Regions from separate parts of the Staphylococcus argenteus genome, predicted to be linked through region 1. Evidence: riboswitches for the same ligand, from Rfam matches in the RefSeq annotation. Region 1 holds a riboswitch; the other holds the start of a gene.
The links. A riboswitch is a leader RNA that binds a small molecule or an ion and turns the genes downstream of it on or off. The one in region 1 is predicted to bind thiamine pyrophosphate.

Region 1 (8,773 bases):
TTATTGATGATTTAGAAGTGTCATCCGAATTAACGAAAGCGCGCTATGCTAAGCGAAGCCTTTGGATTAAATTTAAAGAAGGTATTTCACAGTTACTGTCACCAATATTATAAAAAGAGCCATACGAGGAGTGTAATTTTAATGCAGTATTCTAAAATCATTGACGCCGCCCAACAATATATGGAATCTATACATCAAGATGATTATACAGGTCATGATATAGCGCACGTATATCGTGTCACTGAGTTAGCAAAATCAATTGCTAAAAAAGAAGGCATAAAAGACACTTTAATTATAGAGCTAGCATCTTTATTGCATGACACAGTTGACGAAAAACTCGTAGATGTTGATAAACAATTAGATGCATTGAAATCATTTTTGGCATCTTTATCGCTTTCAGATGAAACTCAAGAACATATATTATTTATAATTACGCACATGAGTTATCGAAATGGTAAAAATAATCATGTTGCTTTATCACTAGATGGTCAAATTGTTAGAGATGCAGATCGACTTGATGCTATAGGTGCTATTGGTATTGCACGAACATTTCAATTCGCTGGACATTTTGGTGAGCCTATGTGGACAGAACAAATGCCATTTAACAACATTAATGATGATTTAATTGAAAGGTTACCATCATCTGCCATAAAACACTTCTTTGAAAAATTATTAAAATTACAATCATTAATGCATACAGAAACAGCGCAAAAGATTGCTAAAGAAAGACATGATTTTATGGTTATGTATTTGCAGCAATTCTTTACAGAGTGGAATTATCACGATTAGCTGTGTCGATGTTATGATGTGGTGAAGTTGCTATGTCGTTGCGACATTTTGATTCTATGATGTGGTGATGTTGCGGAGCGATGACGTTTTGATTTTATGGCGTGTTTTGCGGAGCGTTGAAGTTACCGTTTCGATCCTATGTGATGCGGTGTAGTTGCCGGGCAGTGTTGTTGCCGTGCGGTAATGATACTATTCCATTGTGACGTTATTATTTCGCACTGTTACATGTACTAGTGCTTTGTTATGGAAATGTTTCGACATTAACTACCGTACTAATAATGCACTTCACCAATATGACATTACAATAGAGGCAGGTCACTCTGTTGTTATCACCATTTTACATACTATAGTCTTGTTAAATATTATGACACATAAAAAAACGGCAGTAGGATGAGTTTCATATTAGAAATCATCTTACTGCCGTTTCTACCTTTCAGACACTATATTATGTAATGCTATACTTTTGATATTTAAATAAAAAATCATGTGCCCCTAGAAAGTTAAAATTAGCTTCGACTTTTTGGGGGCTCATGATTTGGCATTGCTGAGGTTATTTCTTTTTCTTTTTAGACACTACTTGTGTGTTTTTGCCTTTTTTGTTGCCGCCATTGTGTTCTCTTTCATACGCTTCGATGAAAGGTTGCACTTCTTTTTTAGCAACTTTTTCATAATGAATATTCGCAAAGTGTGTTTGAACTACAAGGAATGCCGCACTGACTGACCAATATAAGCCAAGTGCTGATGCTGAGCTTAATGAAATCCAGATAATCATAATTGGTGAAATGATCATCATCATGTAACCCATTTGACGCTGTTCGTCTGGCATCGTTTTACTTGAAACATATGCTTGGATAAAGTATAAAACTCCGGCAATAATTGTAATCCAAATATCAGGACGTCCTAAATCGAACCATAAGAAGTGTGGATACTTAAACAAACCATCTACAAGTTGATCTTTAAGTACAAAGTATAATCCCATGATGATTGGCATTTGAATTAGCATTGGTAAACAACCTAACATACTCTTCATCGGGTTCATGTCATACTTTTTATAAACTTGCATTAATTCTTGGTTTGCAGCCATTTTTTCTTCTTGCGTACGTGCACGCTTCACTTTTTCTTGAATTTTTTCAACTTCTGGCTTTGCAACTTTCATTTTTTGACGCATCATATGACTATTTTTATAGTTTGACAACATGAATGGTAATAAGATAATACGAATTACCAATACAAGAATAATAATAGCTAAACCATAATTGTCGTTTAATAAGTTATTTCCCAACCAATCCAATACATTTTTCATTGGATCTACGAATGTATTGTAGAAAAACCCACTACGTTTTTCAGGTTTAGAATAGTCACAACCAGCCAAAAAGACCATAATACCTAAAAACAATGGTAGTAACGCTTTTTTCTTCATTTTTCCACCTCTATCATTATATTCACATAGGATTTATTCTATCACATTAATGAGTACGTATGAAACAATAAGTGGAAAAATTTAACTAATTATTAAAAAAATCTTTGAATTTTTTTACAGTACCTTCTATATTTTCACTTTTAGAAATAGCTGAAATGACTGAAATACCATCGGCACCTGCTTCTACAATAGGTGCCACATTATCAGTATTAATCCCCCCAATTGCTACAATCGGCAGTTGTGGATTCACTTTTTTTAATGTTGCAATCATTTCTGGACCTACTGGTGTATGCGCGTCATTTTTCGATGGTGTAGGATAGATTGGTCCTACACCTATATAATCAACATCAGTTAAATCAGATTTTGAATACTCATCTAAATCACTAACACTTAGTCCAATTATTTTATTTGTAAAAAACTGTGCAATCTCATTAACCTTAGCATCATCTTGGCCGACATGGATCCCGTCCGCGTTAATTTCCTTTGCTAATTCAACATCATCATTAATTATAAAAGGTACTTGATATTGATGACACAAATTTAGTAATTCTTTGGCTAATTCCACTTTTTCAGTGCCTTTTAATGCATTAGTTCCTTTTTCTCTAAATTGAAAAAGCGTTATTCCTGCTTTTAGCGCTTCATCTAATACATCATGAATAGTACGATGACTCGGAACATCAGGTGTACCACAAATAAAATAAACATTCAATTGTGAGTTATTAAACATGTTATTCCACCTCTTCAATACGAATCCATTGTTGATAAGTCATATTATCTAAATGGTATAACGTATCAAGTAATATTGATGAAAACGTTCCAGGTCCATTACAATTTTCATTTTCAGCGGCTAATTCAGCAGCAATATTAAATACACTAACCGCTTCAATCAACGCATCTATATCTGGTTTTGTATTTCTGAATAAGAATCCCGCAATAACTCCCCCTAATAAACAACCAGCACCGGTAACTTTAGTCAATAATGGTGAGCCATTTGATAACATTACCACTTTGCCATCTTGAACGATAACATCCTGTTCTCCTGTAACAACAATTGCAGTTTTATATGCTTCGTAAGCTTTTTTTGCAATAGCAACTGCATCTAAATTATTATCACTATCTGTGCCTTTCATAGTTGCTGTGTCATCAATCAATGCTAGTATTTCAGATGCATTCCCTTTAATTACTGACACGTTTGCTGACTGTAAAAGTAATTTGCAAAACTGTTTTCTATATGTAGATGCACCAACTGCTACAGGGTCAAAGACAATCGGTAATCCTAACTCATTAGCTGTTTGAGCAATTGCAATGATATCTTGTTCATTTTGTGCGGTTAATGTTCCGATGTTGATTAACAATGCTTGAGCTACTTTATAAAATTCTTCCGCTTCTTCTGGTGCCTCACTCATTGCAGGACTTGCACCAATACTTAATAATCCATTAGCTGTAAAATTTTTCACAACATCATTCGTATAGCAAATTGTTAATGGTTGTTCATTACGTATTTTATCTAGATATTTCATCATCTAATCCTTCTTTCTTTAAATATGCAAAATGATTGACTGGACCTCTACCTCTACCTATTTCAGGAGTATATTGAATACTCAATGAAATAAATTTTTTAGCTTTATGTACTGCTTCTGATAGTGTTCTACCTTTGGCAAGTTCTGCTGTTATAACTGCTGAAAAAGTACATCCAGTTCCATGAGTATGCTTTGTTTCAAATCTTTCACTTTCAAATGTTTCAACGCCATCTTTAGTAAATAAATAATCCTTTGAAATATTGATATCATCTGAATGACCACCTTTAATAACAACCCCCTTACTACCTATGTCATTAATAAAGATGCGTCCAGCTTGTAAAATCTTTTCTTCACTATCAATTGCAAGTCCTGTTATTTCCTCTGCTTCTGGTAAATTTGGAGTCACTACATCAGCTAATGGCAATAACGTATGTTGTAAATTTTGTTTAGTTGCATCATCCATTAAAGAATCGCCACTTTTAGCTAACATCACAGGATCAATTACATAAGGAATAGAGGGCTGCTGCAATAAATAATGACGTATTATATCCATCGTATCAGCTGTAGCAATCATCCCAGTTTTAATTGCGTGAGGTAATGTATCACTAAATACACTATCTAATTGCTCATCTACCCAACGACTATCTAAGTTATGAATATGTTGAACTCCCATCGTATTTTGAGCAACAATGCTAGTAACGACGCCCATACCATATACACCACACGAATGAAATGATTTTAAGTCAGCCATAACACCAGCACCACCTGTTGGATCTGTTCCAGCAATTGTTAATGCGATTTTTGGTTTATTCATTGACTATCTCCTCCAAATTCCCATTTTTCTAAAGTCATAGCCATATTGAAAAATCGACGTTCATGGATACAACTTTCTAAAAATACTTGTTTCACTCGTTTAAGTTCTTCGGCAGACATTGATTTTGCTAACTTATTCATCAATGCTTCAAAAACATTGATAACATCGTCCATTTCAGTACTATAAAAATCAAACCATTTTGCTGTATCTTTCTCTCTATTTAAATAGCTATCATTTTGCGCACGCTTCGCTAATTCTGCATATATATATGGGCACGGAGCCATTGCGGCAATTGTATAAATAGCATTTTCACGACTAAATGCTTGGAAATACATATGCTTAATGTAATGGTCTCCACTTGGTGGCCAAACTTTAGTTTTAATAATTTCTTCATAAGATTCACCAACAATTTGTGCTAATATATCATGCGCTAACACTTCACCTTCTACCATAAAATCAATTTGTTCTACTAAAAATTTCACATCGTCCATATTGTTCATTTTTGGAATTAACAATGCATATAAGTTTGTAAATTCTTTTAAATATGCAGCGTCAGCTTTTAAGTAATGGCGTAATGCGTCAGCTTCTATATTTCCAGATAACATCTTTTGAATAAAATCATCTTCATAAATATCGTCAATGATTGGCTTTGCTGCTAGGTACAATTCTTGTGTAAACTCCATTGTAAAAATCCTCCCTAAATAAAAAAACTACTTCCAACGCAATGAAAGTAGTTTGATAATAATGCAACTAGTCCAGCTACACATAACCAATGACTACTTTCCTACGTTGGTACTAACCAAATCAGGTCATAAGGGTCTGAATCTTCATCTCAGCCAATTAATTAGGCTCCCCTAGTAGTTCGTTAATATTCAATTCCAAATTTATCTTAGCAAACGTTTTCAACATTTTCAATTATTGTTGCATAGCTTTATTATTAATTTTTAAAAATTAATTTCTCTATTACATATAAAAATGACCGAAAATATTTGCAAGTCAATCCAAATATTTCCGGCCTTAATTTAATTGTATGAATCTATATATTAGTTATATATGTGTAACTTAAGCTGTTACCCAATGACCAGCGCCACCAGTGTTATATAATTTTACTGCTGCAGCATCTTGGACACTTTCTGGTGCATTTGCTGGTGATACACCTTTATATTTAGCTGGTGCTACTGAATCCCAAGTTGATTGTAAGAATTGATATTTACCTGCTGCACCTGATGTTGGATTGACAGCATGAATATTACCACCAGATTCACGTTGTGCAATTTGTTTTAGATGATCATTCACATTAACTGAAGATCCTTCAGATGCTTTTGATTCTGTTGGTGTTGCAGTCATTTGTGAGTTATTTGATGTTGATGCTTGTGGCTGTTGTGTTTGAGCATTTTGTGGTGCCGCCACTTCTTGTGATTGTGTAGGGTTCGCTTGTGTAGTTGAAGGCGCTACTCCATTAGTAGGTGCTTGTGCACTTACTGTTGCTTCATTAGCACCTGTTGCATGATAACTCCATGCGAAGTGTGTACCATCTGATTCAAAATGATACGTAAACCCTTCATAGTCAAATGTATAATTATAAGCGCCTGCTTCAATTGGTTTTTGATTTAATGTTTGATCGTTTGATTGCGCCATTTGCGCTAATGATGCTTTATTTAAATCCGCTTCACTTGCATGGGCTTCATGACCTGCATTTCCTGCTACGATTCCTAAACCTACTGCTAAAGATGATGCGAGTAATGTTTTCTTCATAATCTTAAAATCCTCCTACAAGTAATTTGTTTCTTTAAAAGTTTTACAGCAACTACTGTAACATCTGTGAAATCATTGCAGGTTACAACGAAATAAAAAAATACTCATGTTTTTTACATAGACTTTACATAGTTTTAGTCTATATTATTTAAATTTATACCCTATGAAATTCGCCATAGCAATAACGGATGGTTTTCATTTGCATTTTTATATGTAATCATTTTGCAATCTAACTATACTTTGGCACAGAAAAACTACACAAAAAGACGACCTACACAACAATTGCAATGGTCATGTAAGTCATCTTTAAGTGAGTATATTTCAAGTTAATATGATCTATAAAAAATAGGATGGATTAAATGTATATTAAGGATGTTTAGGATAATTGGATTTAAATTTCTAATAAGTCAGGATTATCTATATTATGAGAGTCAATATCTAAAATACTATCTGAGAGAATTTCATTATTTTGGGATTTAGGGGACATGAATTTTATAGTTTCAACATATAATTCTGTAACAAAGTGTGTTTGACCGTCTTTATCATATTTTCTTGATCTCATTTGACCTGTAATACCAACTAGCGTACCTTGATTGGTGTACTTATCAATGTTTGACGCTAGCTTGCCAAATGCTTTGCAAAAAATATAATCACAAACGATTTCTCCGTTTTCATCTTTATAATTTCGTTGTGTTGCAACACAAAACGTAGCAACCTTTCTTTCCTCCTTTTCAAAGATTTGTACATCTTTCGTTAGTCTTCCAACTATTACGATTTTGTTTAGCATAAAGTGTGTGGTTCACCTCCTATGCTTATATCTTAATAATTTACTTATGTATGGTCAAAATTACAAAATTTATATTATTTATAGCTATCACATCTTATTATTTGTTATATTTAAAGAAATTAGTAAGAAATAATGCTTAAAATACCTGAAAACTTCAAATATCATATATATAAATCAAATGGGATGTGGAAATATGAAAACTTTTAAAGCAGTAAGGTTCCAAATTGTAAATGAACACGGCAGAATTATCGAATATGAGTTAGAAGATGGTGTAATAATTAATAAAGAAGAAAGTGGTACAGGTTGGTTACTTGAAATTGTTATTTCAAATGAACATTATGAAACTTTTAAAGAATACCAAGACAATGAACGGTTACTTGATATACGTGTTGTTATTACGCGTCCAGCCAATGACCCAGCATTATTTGAGTCCACTATTAAGAGTATTAAAAATTTCAAAACAACGATGTCTATTGTATTTGAATGTCATATTTATACTTTGAGACAACAGTATGCTGAAAGTTTATTAGAACAACTTATCGATGACGGCTTATCTGGTGAAGAATTAAAAAAATCATTTAATAGAATGATGCAATCTAAACCGAAGTTAAAAGATGAAAAATTAGAAGAATAAAGAAAAAACATTCAAAGACAATGAGATTCATTAGATCTTTGAATGTTTTTTAGTTTTTATTTCACGTCTTGAATTGCAAACGTTAATTCACAACTACAAGCTAGTTGTCCATCAACAGTAGCCTTTGCACTACCTTTGCCAATTGGACCTTTAATTTTTGTGATTTCCACTTCAAGCGTCAATGTATCTCCTGGTACAACTTGACGTTTAAATCGACATTTATCTATACCGGCAAACAATGCTATTTTCCCTTTATTTTCTTCACTGTTTAAAATTGCTACCGCACCAGTTTGTGCTAATGCTTCAGTTATCAATACACCAGGCATTACTGCATAATCTGGAAAATGCCCTTGGAAAAATGGTTCATTGCCAGACACTTGTTTAATTGCCACACATCGGCGACCTTCTTCATATTCAACAACTTTATCAATTAATAAAAATGGTTGTCTGTGAGGTATAATTTGTTTAATTTGGTTATAATCAAAAATTGTTTCCATGGTTGAATTCCTCCATTATATTAATCGTTAATACGTTCAATGTCTGCACCTAATTGTTTTAATTTACCATGCAAGTCAACATAGCCTCTATCTAAGTGTTTTAATTCTGTAACACTTGTTTTACCATCAGCCACTAACCCAGCTAAAATTAATGCTGCTGCAGCTCTTAAATCAGTAGCTTTAACTTGTGCACCTTGTAATTGACTCTTTCCTTCAAGTTTAGCACTACGACCTTCAACATTGATATTAGCATTCATTCGTTTAAACTCTGCAACATGCATAAATCTATTTTCAAATACAGTTTCAGTAACCACTTTATGGCCATTTGCTGTTAATAATAATGCCATCATCTGTGACTGCATATCGGTTGGGAATCCTGGGTGTGGCAATGTCTTAATATCAACAGGTTCTAATTCGCCTTCTGCACGCACTCGAATACCATCTTCTTGATAATCAAGTTCAACACCCATTTCTTCTAATTTATAAACCAAACTAGCCATATGTTCTTTAATTGCGCCACGTACAAAAATATCGCCACGAGTAATTGCACCAGCGAT
Region 2 (8,773 bases), 1.1 Mb from region 1:
TGTTTTGGTGCATATTCCCAAGCTTTAGGATGCCAGACACCATACTCAGTTAATAAACTATCGTATTCATTTAGTATTGTATCAGGGTTTGCATCAGCAATAATATTACCAGCATAATCCATTAGAATTACGCGATCGACATGTTGCCATATATGATTCACTTTGTGTTCAACTATAACAACTGTTTGATCTTCCCATAATTCAATTAACTTGGACCATAAGTCTTTTGTTGCTTGGACATCTAGCATTGCAGTTGGTTCATCTAAAAATAATGTTTTTGATTGCTGAAGAATGGTTTCAACAATTGCAAGTTTTTGCTTCATTCCACCGCTTAAATCTTTAACGTACGTTGCTGATGAAACATTCAAGTTAACCATATTTAAAGCATCAATAATTAACTGGTCCATATCTTGACGCGGTACTTGTCTATTTTCTAAAACGAAAGCTAATTCTTCATAAACTTTTGGCATACAAAATTGACTATCTGGATCTTGAAAAATGACGCCACTTAATGGATCGATAATTAATTCATCATATTTCATAGGTAGTTCGATTAAATTAGGAACAATACCACTCAATACATTGAGAAGGGTGCTTTTACCACATCCAGAAGGTCCTAATAAAAGTACTTTTTCTTTATCCTGAATAGTGATGTTAAGATGATCGAAAATCTTTCGCTGACCATTAGGATATTTTAGTCGTAAATCACTAACCTTTAACACTTTGCATGCTCCTTTTATAAGTTGTCGTAGTCTTCTTTAGAAGCAGGTCTGAATAATCTTGTAACACCCGTCTTATCTAATGCTTTTACTAAAAGATAAGAGAAGACACCCGCGACAACTGCGCCACTAATTAATCTAAATACGATGAATAAAGTTAAATTCCAACCTGCAACTTCATTTAAGTAGCCATAGTAATAATCAATAGGGAAAGCTGCAATTGCAGTACAAAATCCTGCTAACATAGCTACCATAACTGAACGAGATTGGTATTTAAAAATTGCAAAGACAACTTCACAAGCTAAACCTTGTATAAAAGCGTAAACAATAGTCGGAATATCGAAGCGTCCCATAATGATTGTTTCGCCTGCACCAGCAGCAAATTCAGCTAAAAGTGCAATACCGGGTTTAGGAATGATTAAATAGCAGACAATGGCTGCCATGAACCAAACCCCGTTTGTGAGTTGTTCTAGGTGAAGTCCTGTAGCTTGTACGCCATTGTATACAAACCACCATAAATTGTAAATAACTGCGAATACTACTGAAATAAGTACGGTTACTAGAATTTCAGATAGCTTTAAACCTTTTGACATTTTTACATCCTCCTAATAAAAAAACGCACAACCATCCATAGGAAAGTTGTGCGTTCACAATATATATCATTAAAGTATATGTATAGTAACACTTTCCTACGCTAGTTCAAACTAGATCAGGTTCGAAGGGTTTGAGGGCAAGCCTCATCTCAGTATAAAACACCCCTAGTGTGTGCGATTTATTTAATTAATTATACTGTAAGACGTTTGCAATATAATGTCAATACTTCTGTTGAATTGAATATAGTTAAATTTATTTTTAAAATAATAATATTTGTTTTGGAAGTACTTTGAAATATAATGTGTGAAAATAATTGCATAAAAGCGTAAATTACGAAAAGTTGTTATTGAGAGTAGGAAATGCTTGTATTAGAAGCGCATAATAGAGCCACTAATGAAGCAATAGGGAAGAATTAAAACGTGTATGATGTTTAACTGCATAATAGCCTCTTGAAATTTTAAAAATAAAAAGAGGAGAGGGGTGCAGTCGTTTGCTACGTCCCATAGCATATTAGCCACTAACGAAAAAGTTGCAAGGAATTAGTTGAACACCTGCGATAGATGCATGTGTAACAGCCCCTAACAATCTGTGGTGTTAGGGGCTTTATAACTAATTTAGTGTATCTTGTATATCTTGTTTTGTTTGATTAATATCGTCTGTTTTTTCTTCTTTTTTATCTTTTAATTTTTCTTCTACTTCTTTAGCCTTTTCTGCAGCTTTTTTGTTTTGATCTTCATTTGCCATGATTAATTCCTCCCAAAATTGGATAATGATTTACATATGGTTTTTACCCAGTTATGCTATTTATAAACTTTTCTAAGTCTATAGCACTATTTATTCATTTATATAAAGACAATAACATTAGATTAATATATAATGATTTTGAGGTGAACATAATGTCTTTTCTTAGGAAACACGCCGAAATTATTTTTAGCTATTTAATCGGTATCGTTTCACTCTTCACTGGTCTCATTATTTTAATCAACTTGCCATTAATTAAACAGTTAAATGGTGGTAAAAAAGTTGATACGCATGTTCATAACGTGTGGGAATTTCTGAATGCATTTTTCAGTGAAATTATTAAAGTAATGAGTCGATTTATAGGTAATTTCCCTATAGTTAGTGCAATTGTGATAATTATATTCGGTATTTTAGTTATGTTGATTGGTCATACACTATTTAGAACAATTAAGTATGACTATGATATTTCTATCTTTTTCTTAGTTATCGGTATCATGTACTTTATTATTACACTTATATTAATGACACAAGTTTATGGATTTTTTGCAGTAATTTTTATGATTCCTTTTACAATTCATATTGGCTATATCGTCTATAAAGATGAATTGAATCAAGAAAATGTTAAAAATCATTACATGTGGATTATCATAAGTTATGGTATAAGTTATTTAATTACACAAATTGCATTGTATGGCAGAATAGATGCTAATGAGATAGAATCAATTGATATTTTAAGTGTCAATGCATTCTTTATTATTATGTGGTTACTTGGTCAAATGGCAATTTGGAACTTCTTATTCTTGCGTCGTGCTTTACCATTAACGAAACAAGAATTAGGCGAAGAGGAACCAGAATTATCAAGAACGAGTAAAGGAAATGTTACGAATCAAACTAAAATTCACTTGAAACAACTCCAAGATAAGACTACAGAATATGCACGTAAGACAAGAAGAAGTGTCGATTTAGATAAAATTAGAGCTAAAAGAGATAAATTCAAAGCGAAAGTTAATGATATTATCGATATTCAGGAAGATGATATTCCTAATTGGATGAGAAAACCAAAATGGGTAAAACCAATGTACGTTGAACTATTTTGCGGTGCTGTTATTTTCTTATTTACGTTTTTAGAATTTAATAACCGTAATGCATTGTTTGTGTCTGGTGACTGGAAGCTGTCTCAAACACAATATGTCATCGAATGGGTTACTTTATTAATATTGTTATTCATTATTATCGCGTATATCGCTACAACATTAACATTCCATTTGAAAGGTAAGTTTTATTATTTACAACTGTTTATGGGAAGTATTTTGTTCTTCAAGTTGTTAACTGAATTTATTAATATAATGATTCATGGATTACTTCTTTCAGTTTTCATTACACCAACATTACTTTTAATGTTATTAGCAATTATTATTTCTTATTCATTACAATTGCGAGAACGCCCATAAATAATGACATGAATTTAAAAGTACTATCTATTAAACGTTATGATGTGTACGCTATTAGTTAGAAATAAAACTAACTAAATTCGTTACATTTCAATGAAGTTTATAGATAGTGCTTTTTTATTAATTGAAATGTGTCATTTTAAAAAGGAAATGATACATTTTGCATTATATAAAAGGCTCTTCGAGTGTCTAAATGCCAATTACTTGAAAGCAAATGATTATAAAATTTAAATTATTTGTAATCTGTTCATGTCAATTATTCTGCTATATATCATTCAAATTATTAATTTGTTAAAATTAATATTGAGTATAGTAATTAAAGACGATGAAGTTCAATAACATTAAATGTTTTATAAATATAAAAACTACAACGAAAAATAGAAAGGAAGTTGTCAGATGAAGTTAGCAACTTTGAATAAAGGTAAAGAAACAAAATATTTCAATGGGTATCCATTGATAGATGAAGAGGATATTTATTCACATGACCATTTGAAAGAAGGAGACATTTTCCAAATTGTGACAGATAAATCACAATATGTTGCAACTGCCTATGTTGGACGCCAGCACAAAGGATTGGGTTGGGTACTTTCATATGATAAGTCTCAAGAAATTAACATTGCATTTTTCACTAAATTATTTAATGACGCAATAGAAGAACGTCAATATTACTTTAATATTGATGGTACGAATGCTTTTAGATTATTTAATGCTGAAGGTGATGGTGTTGGTGGATTAACAATTGATAATTATGATGGACATCTATTAATTCAATGGTATTCCAAAGGTATTTATAAATTTAAATATGCAATTCTTGAAGCAATTAGAAAAGTGTTTAATTATAAATCTATTTATGAAAAAGTAAGATTTAAAGATAGTGAATATAGTGGTGGATTTGTTGAAGGTGATGCACCTGATTTTCCAATTGTCATTGAAGAAAACTTTACGTTCTATAATGTTGACCTTGAAGATGGATTAATGACGGGTATCTTTTTAGATCAAAAAGAAGTACGTAAAAAATTACGAGATCAATATGCTTCAGAACGACAGGTACTAAATTTATTTAGTTATACCGGTGCTTTTTCTGTAATCGCAGCAAGTGAAGCAACATCAACTACAAGTGTAGATTTGGCAAACCGTTCTCGAAGTTTAACTGAAGAAAATTTTGGCTTAAATGCTATTGATCCTAAATCACAATATATTTATGTGATGGATACTTTCGATTTCTTTAAATACGCAGCGCGTCATGGACACAGCTATGACACGATTGTAATTGATCCACCTAGTTTTGCACGTAGTAAAAAGCGTACATTTTCAGTGCAAAAAGATTACGACAAATTAATTAATGGCGCATTAAATATTTTATCTTCCGAAGGGACATTATTGCTATGTACAAATGCAAGTGTATATCCTTTGAAACAATTTAAAAATACCATTAAAAAGACACTAGAAGAGAGTGGTGTGGAATTCGAATTAGCTGAGGTCATGGGATTACCTAAAGATTTTAAAACACATCCACATTACAAACCTTCAAAATATTTAAAAGCAGTTTTTGTAAATATTAGACATTAAATATTGTAAAAGGGGTATAGTATTTTATTGATAAAAAGAAGGGTGATAATACTATGGGATTTAAAAATAATTTAACATCAAATTTGACTAATAAGATTGGTAATTCAGTTTTTAAAATAGAAAATGTTAACGAAAAGGGCGCTATGCCGACAACAATTCAAGAGTTAAGAGAGAGACGCCAACGTGCTGAAGCTATTGTAAAGAAAAAGTCTTTAATGTCTTCTACGATGAGTGTTGTGCCAATTCCAGGACTTGACTTTGGCGTGGATTTAAAACTTATGAAAGACATTATCGAAGATGTGAATAAAATTTACGGTTTAGACCATAAACAAGTTAATAGTCTTGGTGATGATGTCAAAGAACGAATTATGTCTGCGGCAGCAATTCAAGGTAGTCAATTTATTGGAAAGAGAATTTCTAGTGCATTTTTAAAAATAGTGATAAGAGATGTTGCAAAACGCACAGCAGCAAAGCAAACAAAATGGTTTCCAATTGTAGGACAAGCTGTTTCAGCGTCAATAAGTTACTACTTTATGAATAAAATTGGAAAAGATCACATACAAAAATGCGAAAATGTTATTAAAAATGTCATGTAGGTGCTATAATAGTTTTGCAATTTGCAAATTTTACTGAAACCGGTTTTAAACGAATTGAATTTAAAGCATGGTTTTGGTAAAGTTAAGGTATAAAATTAAGTTAGTATTGTAATAATATTGAAGATTCTAACTATACGAAGGAGAAATGTAATTATGGAACAAAATTCATATGTAATCATCGACGAGACTGGTATTCACGCTAGACCAGCAACAATGTTAGTACAAACAGCTTCAAAATTCGATTCAGATATTCAATTAGAATATAATGGTAAAAAAGTTAACTTAAAATCAATCATGGGTGTTATGAGCCTTGGTGTTGGTAAAGATGCTGAAATTACAATTTATGCTGACGGTAGTGATGAATCTGACGCCATTCAAGCAATCAGTGACGTCTTATCAAAAGAAGGATTGACTAAATAATCATGTCTAAATTAATTAAAGGTATTGCTGCATCTGATGGTGTTGCAATTGCTAAAGCTTACTTATTAGTTGAGCCAGACTTAACATTCGACAAAACTGAAAAAGTCACTGATGTTGAAGGAGAAGTTGCAAAGTTCAATAGCGCTATCGAAGCTTCTAAAGTTGAGTTAACTAAAATTAGAAATAATGCAGAGGTTCAACTAGGTGCTGATAAAGCTGCAATCTTTGATGCACATTTATTAGTTTTAGATGACCCTGAATTAATTCAACCAATTCAAGATAAGATTAAAAATGAAAATGCTAATGCTGCAACAGCATTAACAGATGTAACAACACAATTTGTTACTATTTTTGAATCAATGGATAATGAATACATGAAAGAACGTGCAGCAGATATTCGCGACGTTTCTAAACGTGTTTTATCACACATATTGGGTGTAGAATTACCAAATCCGAGCATGATTGATGAAAGTGTTGTTATTGTAGGGAATGATTTAACACCTTCTGATACAGCTCAATTAAATAAAGAATTTGTACAAGGTTTTGCTACAAATATTGGTGGAAGAACTAGTCACTCTGCAATTATGAGTCGTTCTTTAGAAATTCCAGCAATTGTTGGTACTAAATCAATTACACAAGAAGTTAAACAAGGCGACATGATTATCGTTGATGGATTAAACGGTGATGTTATTATCAATCCAACTGAAGATGAGTTAATCGCTTATCAAGATAAACGTGAACGTTATTTTGCTGACAAAAAAGAGTTACAAAAACTACGTGATGCTGATACTGTTACAGTTGACGGTGTTCATGCTGAACTTGCAGCAAATATTGGTACACCTAATGATTTACCAGGTGTTATTGAAAATGGTGCACAAGGTATTGGCTTATATAGAACTGAGTTCTTATATATGGGTCGTGACCAAATGCCAACAGAAGAAGAACAATTCGAAGCTTATAAAGAAGTATTAGAAGCAATGGACGGAAAACGTGTTGTTGTTCGTACTTTAGATATCGGTGGAGATAAAGAACTTTCTTACTTAAACTTACCTGAAGAGATGAATCCATTCTTGGGTTATAGAGCAATTCGACTTTGTCTTGCGCAACAAGATATTTTCAGACCTCAATTACGAGCATTATTACGTGCATCAGTATACGGTAAATTAAATATCATGTTCCCAATGGTGGCAACAATCAATGAATTTAGAGAAGCTAAAGCTATATTATTAGAAGAAAAAGAAAACCTTAAAAATGAAGGTCATGATGTTTCAGATGATATAGAATTAGGAATTATGGTAGAAATTCCAGCAACTGCAGCATTAGCTGATGTCTTTGCTAAAGAAGTTGATTTCTTCAGTATTGGTACAAATGATTTAATTCAATACACATTAGCTGCAGATCGTATGTCAGAGCGTGTATCTTATTTATACCAACCATATAACCCTTCAATTTTACGCTTAGTTAAACAAGTTATTGAAGCGTCACATAAAGAAGGTAAATGGACTGGTATGTGTGGCGAGATGGCTGGTGATGAAACAGCTATTCCATTGCTATTAGGATTAGGATTAGACGAGTTCTCAATGAGTGCAACATCTATTCTTAAAGCTAGAAGACAAATCAATGGTTTAAGTAAAAATGAAATGACTGAACTTGCAAACCGTGCAGTGGACTGTGCAACGCAAGAAGAAGTGATTGAATTAGTTAACAATTACGCAAAATAAAAAATGTTATCTTATGTAAGGTAATGTCAAAATTAAATCCGAAGCTTTCATACTTAATATGAAAACTTCGGATTTTTTGTTTTGTTATTTTCTTTAATTAGACTTGGATAGTTGATGTTGATTTAGAATGGATAATTCCTATTGATTGAGAACGAGGAAAAATTTCCTCTTAATGTTAATCTTGATCGTAAACAAACAATTTTAAGCTAAAAATAGAAGATTTAATTTTGAATATTTAAAACGCTGTTAATTTTTTCTAAATCGACATGATACATCGGTTTGCCTTTTAATAAAATAAATGGTGTTGAAAATGCATCATAATCCATCATTTCAATTCGATACTTATTATTGTTGATGTTCTTTTCTTCAAAAGCCACTTGATGTTCCGTTAAATAATTTTTTACAAAAGTACATGGCGGACAATCGTTTTGGGTATAAATGATAATATCTGTCATATGAAACTCTCCTTCATTTTTCTAAATTAATATACACAATTATACTGTGAAATACAAATTTGTGAACACATTGTGAACTGACATAAATTATACACAATTTCATAGCGCATAATGTTTCAAAAATGCGCGTTATAGCAATTATAATTAAGTTCATTGTGTTGTCATCAAAAAAAGAAAAAGGTGATGTTTTTATATGGATACAGTTGAAATCAGTCGGTTTTTGACAGCCATGACATTAGCAGTTCATATCATTTTTGCAACGATTGGTGTTGGTATGCCTTTAATGTTCGCAATAGCAGAATTTTTAGGTATTCGCAAAAATGATTTACAATATATAGCTATGGCTAAGCGATGGGCTAAGGCATATACAATAACTGTAGCAGTGGGAGTTGTTACAGGTACAATTATAGGACTTCAATTATCATTAATTTGGCCTACATTTATGGAAATGGGTGGTCATGTTATCGCGCTTCCATTATTTATGGAAACATTTGCATTCTTCTTTGA

Region 2: it holds a riboswitch for thiamine pyrophosphate, as region 1 does, so the genes downstream of both, SAMSHR1132_RS04845 (ECF transporter S component) here and tenA (thiaminase II) in region 1, are expected to answer to the same signal.

What each region holds. Positions count from the first base shown of each region.
Region 1 covers NC_016941.1:2,090,478-2,099,250, forward strand. Annotated here, with positions in the region: gene cls (cardiolipin synthase) at 1-113, shown strand, start outside; gene SAMSHR1132_RS10190 (HD domain-containing protein) at 142-789, shown strand; gene yidC (membrane protein insertase YidC) at 1,340-2,209, opposite strand; gene thiE (thiamine phosphate synthase) at 2,295-2,936, opposite strand; gene thiM (hydroxyethylthiazole kinase) at 2,938-3,729, opposite strand; gene thiD (bifunctional hydroxymethylpyrimidine kinase/phosphomethylpyrimidine kinase) at 3,713-4,543, opposite strand; gene tenA (thiaminase II) at 4,540-5,226, opposite strand; TPP riboswitch at 5,308-5,409, opposite strand; gene SAMSHR1132_RS10220 (transglycosylase family protein) at 5,606-6,298, opposite strand; gene SAMSHR1132_RS10225 (single-stranded DNA-binding protein) at 6,690-7,085, opposite strand; gene SAMSHR1132_RS10230 (YwpF-like family protein) at 7,279-7,719, shown strand; gene fabZ (3-hydroxyacyl-ACP dehydratase FabZ) at 7,776-8,216, opposite strand; gene murA (UDP-N-acetylglucosamine 1-carboxyvinyltransferase) at 8,237-8,773, opposite strand, start outside.
Region 2 covers NC_016941.1:1,033,173-1,041,945, forward strand. Annotated here, with positions in the region: gene SAMSHR1132_RS04840 (ABC transporter ATP-binding protein) at 1-722, opposite strand, end outside; gene SAMSHR1132_RS04845 (ECF transporter S component) at 737-1,312, opposite strand; TPP riboswitch at 1,389-1,489, opposite strand; gene graF (glycopeptide resistance-associated protein GraF) at 1,923-2,057, opposite strand; gene auxA (lipoteichoic acid stability factor AuxA) at 2,210-3,505, shown strand; gene SAMSHR1132_RS04860 (class I SAM-dependent rRNA methyltransferase) at 3,902-5,074, shown strand; gene SAMSHR1132_RS04865 (hypothetical protein) at 5,128-5,670, shown strand; gene SAMSHR1132_RS04870 (phosphocarrier protein HPr) at 5,824-6,090, shown strand; gene ptsP (phosphoenolpyruvate--protein phosphotransferase) at 6,093-7,811, shown strand; gene SAMSHR1132_RS04880 (glutaredoxin family protein) at 8,033-8,266, opposite strand; gene SAMSHR1132_RS04885 (cytochrome ubiquinol oxidase subunit I) at 8,460-8,773, shown strand, end outside.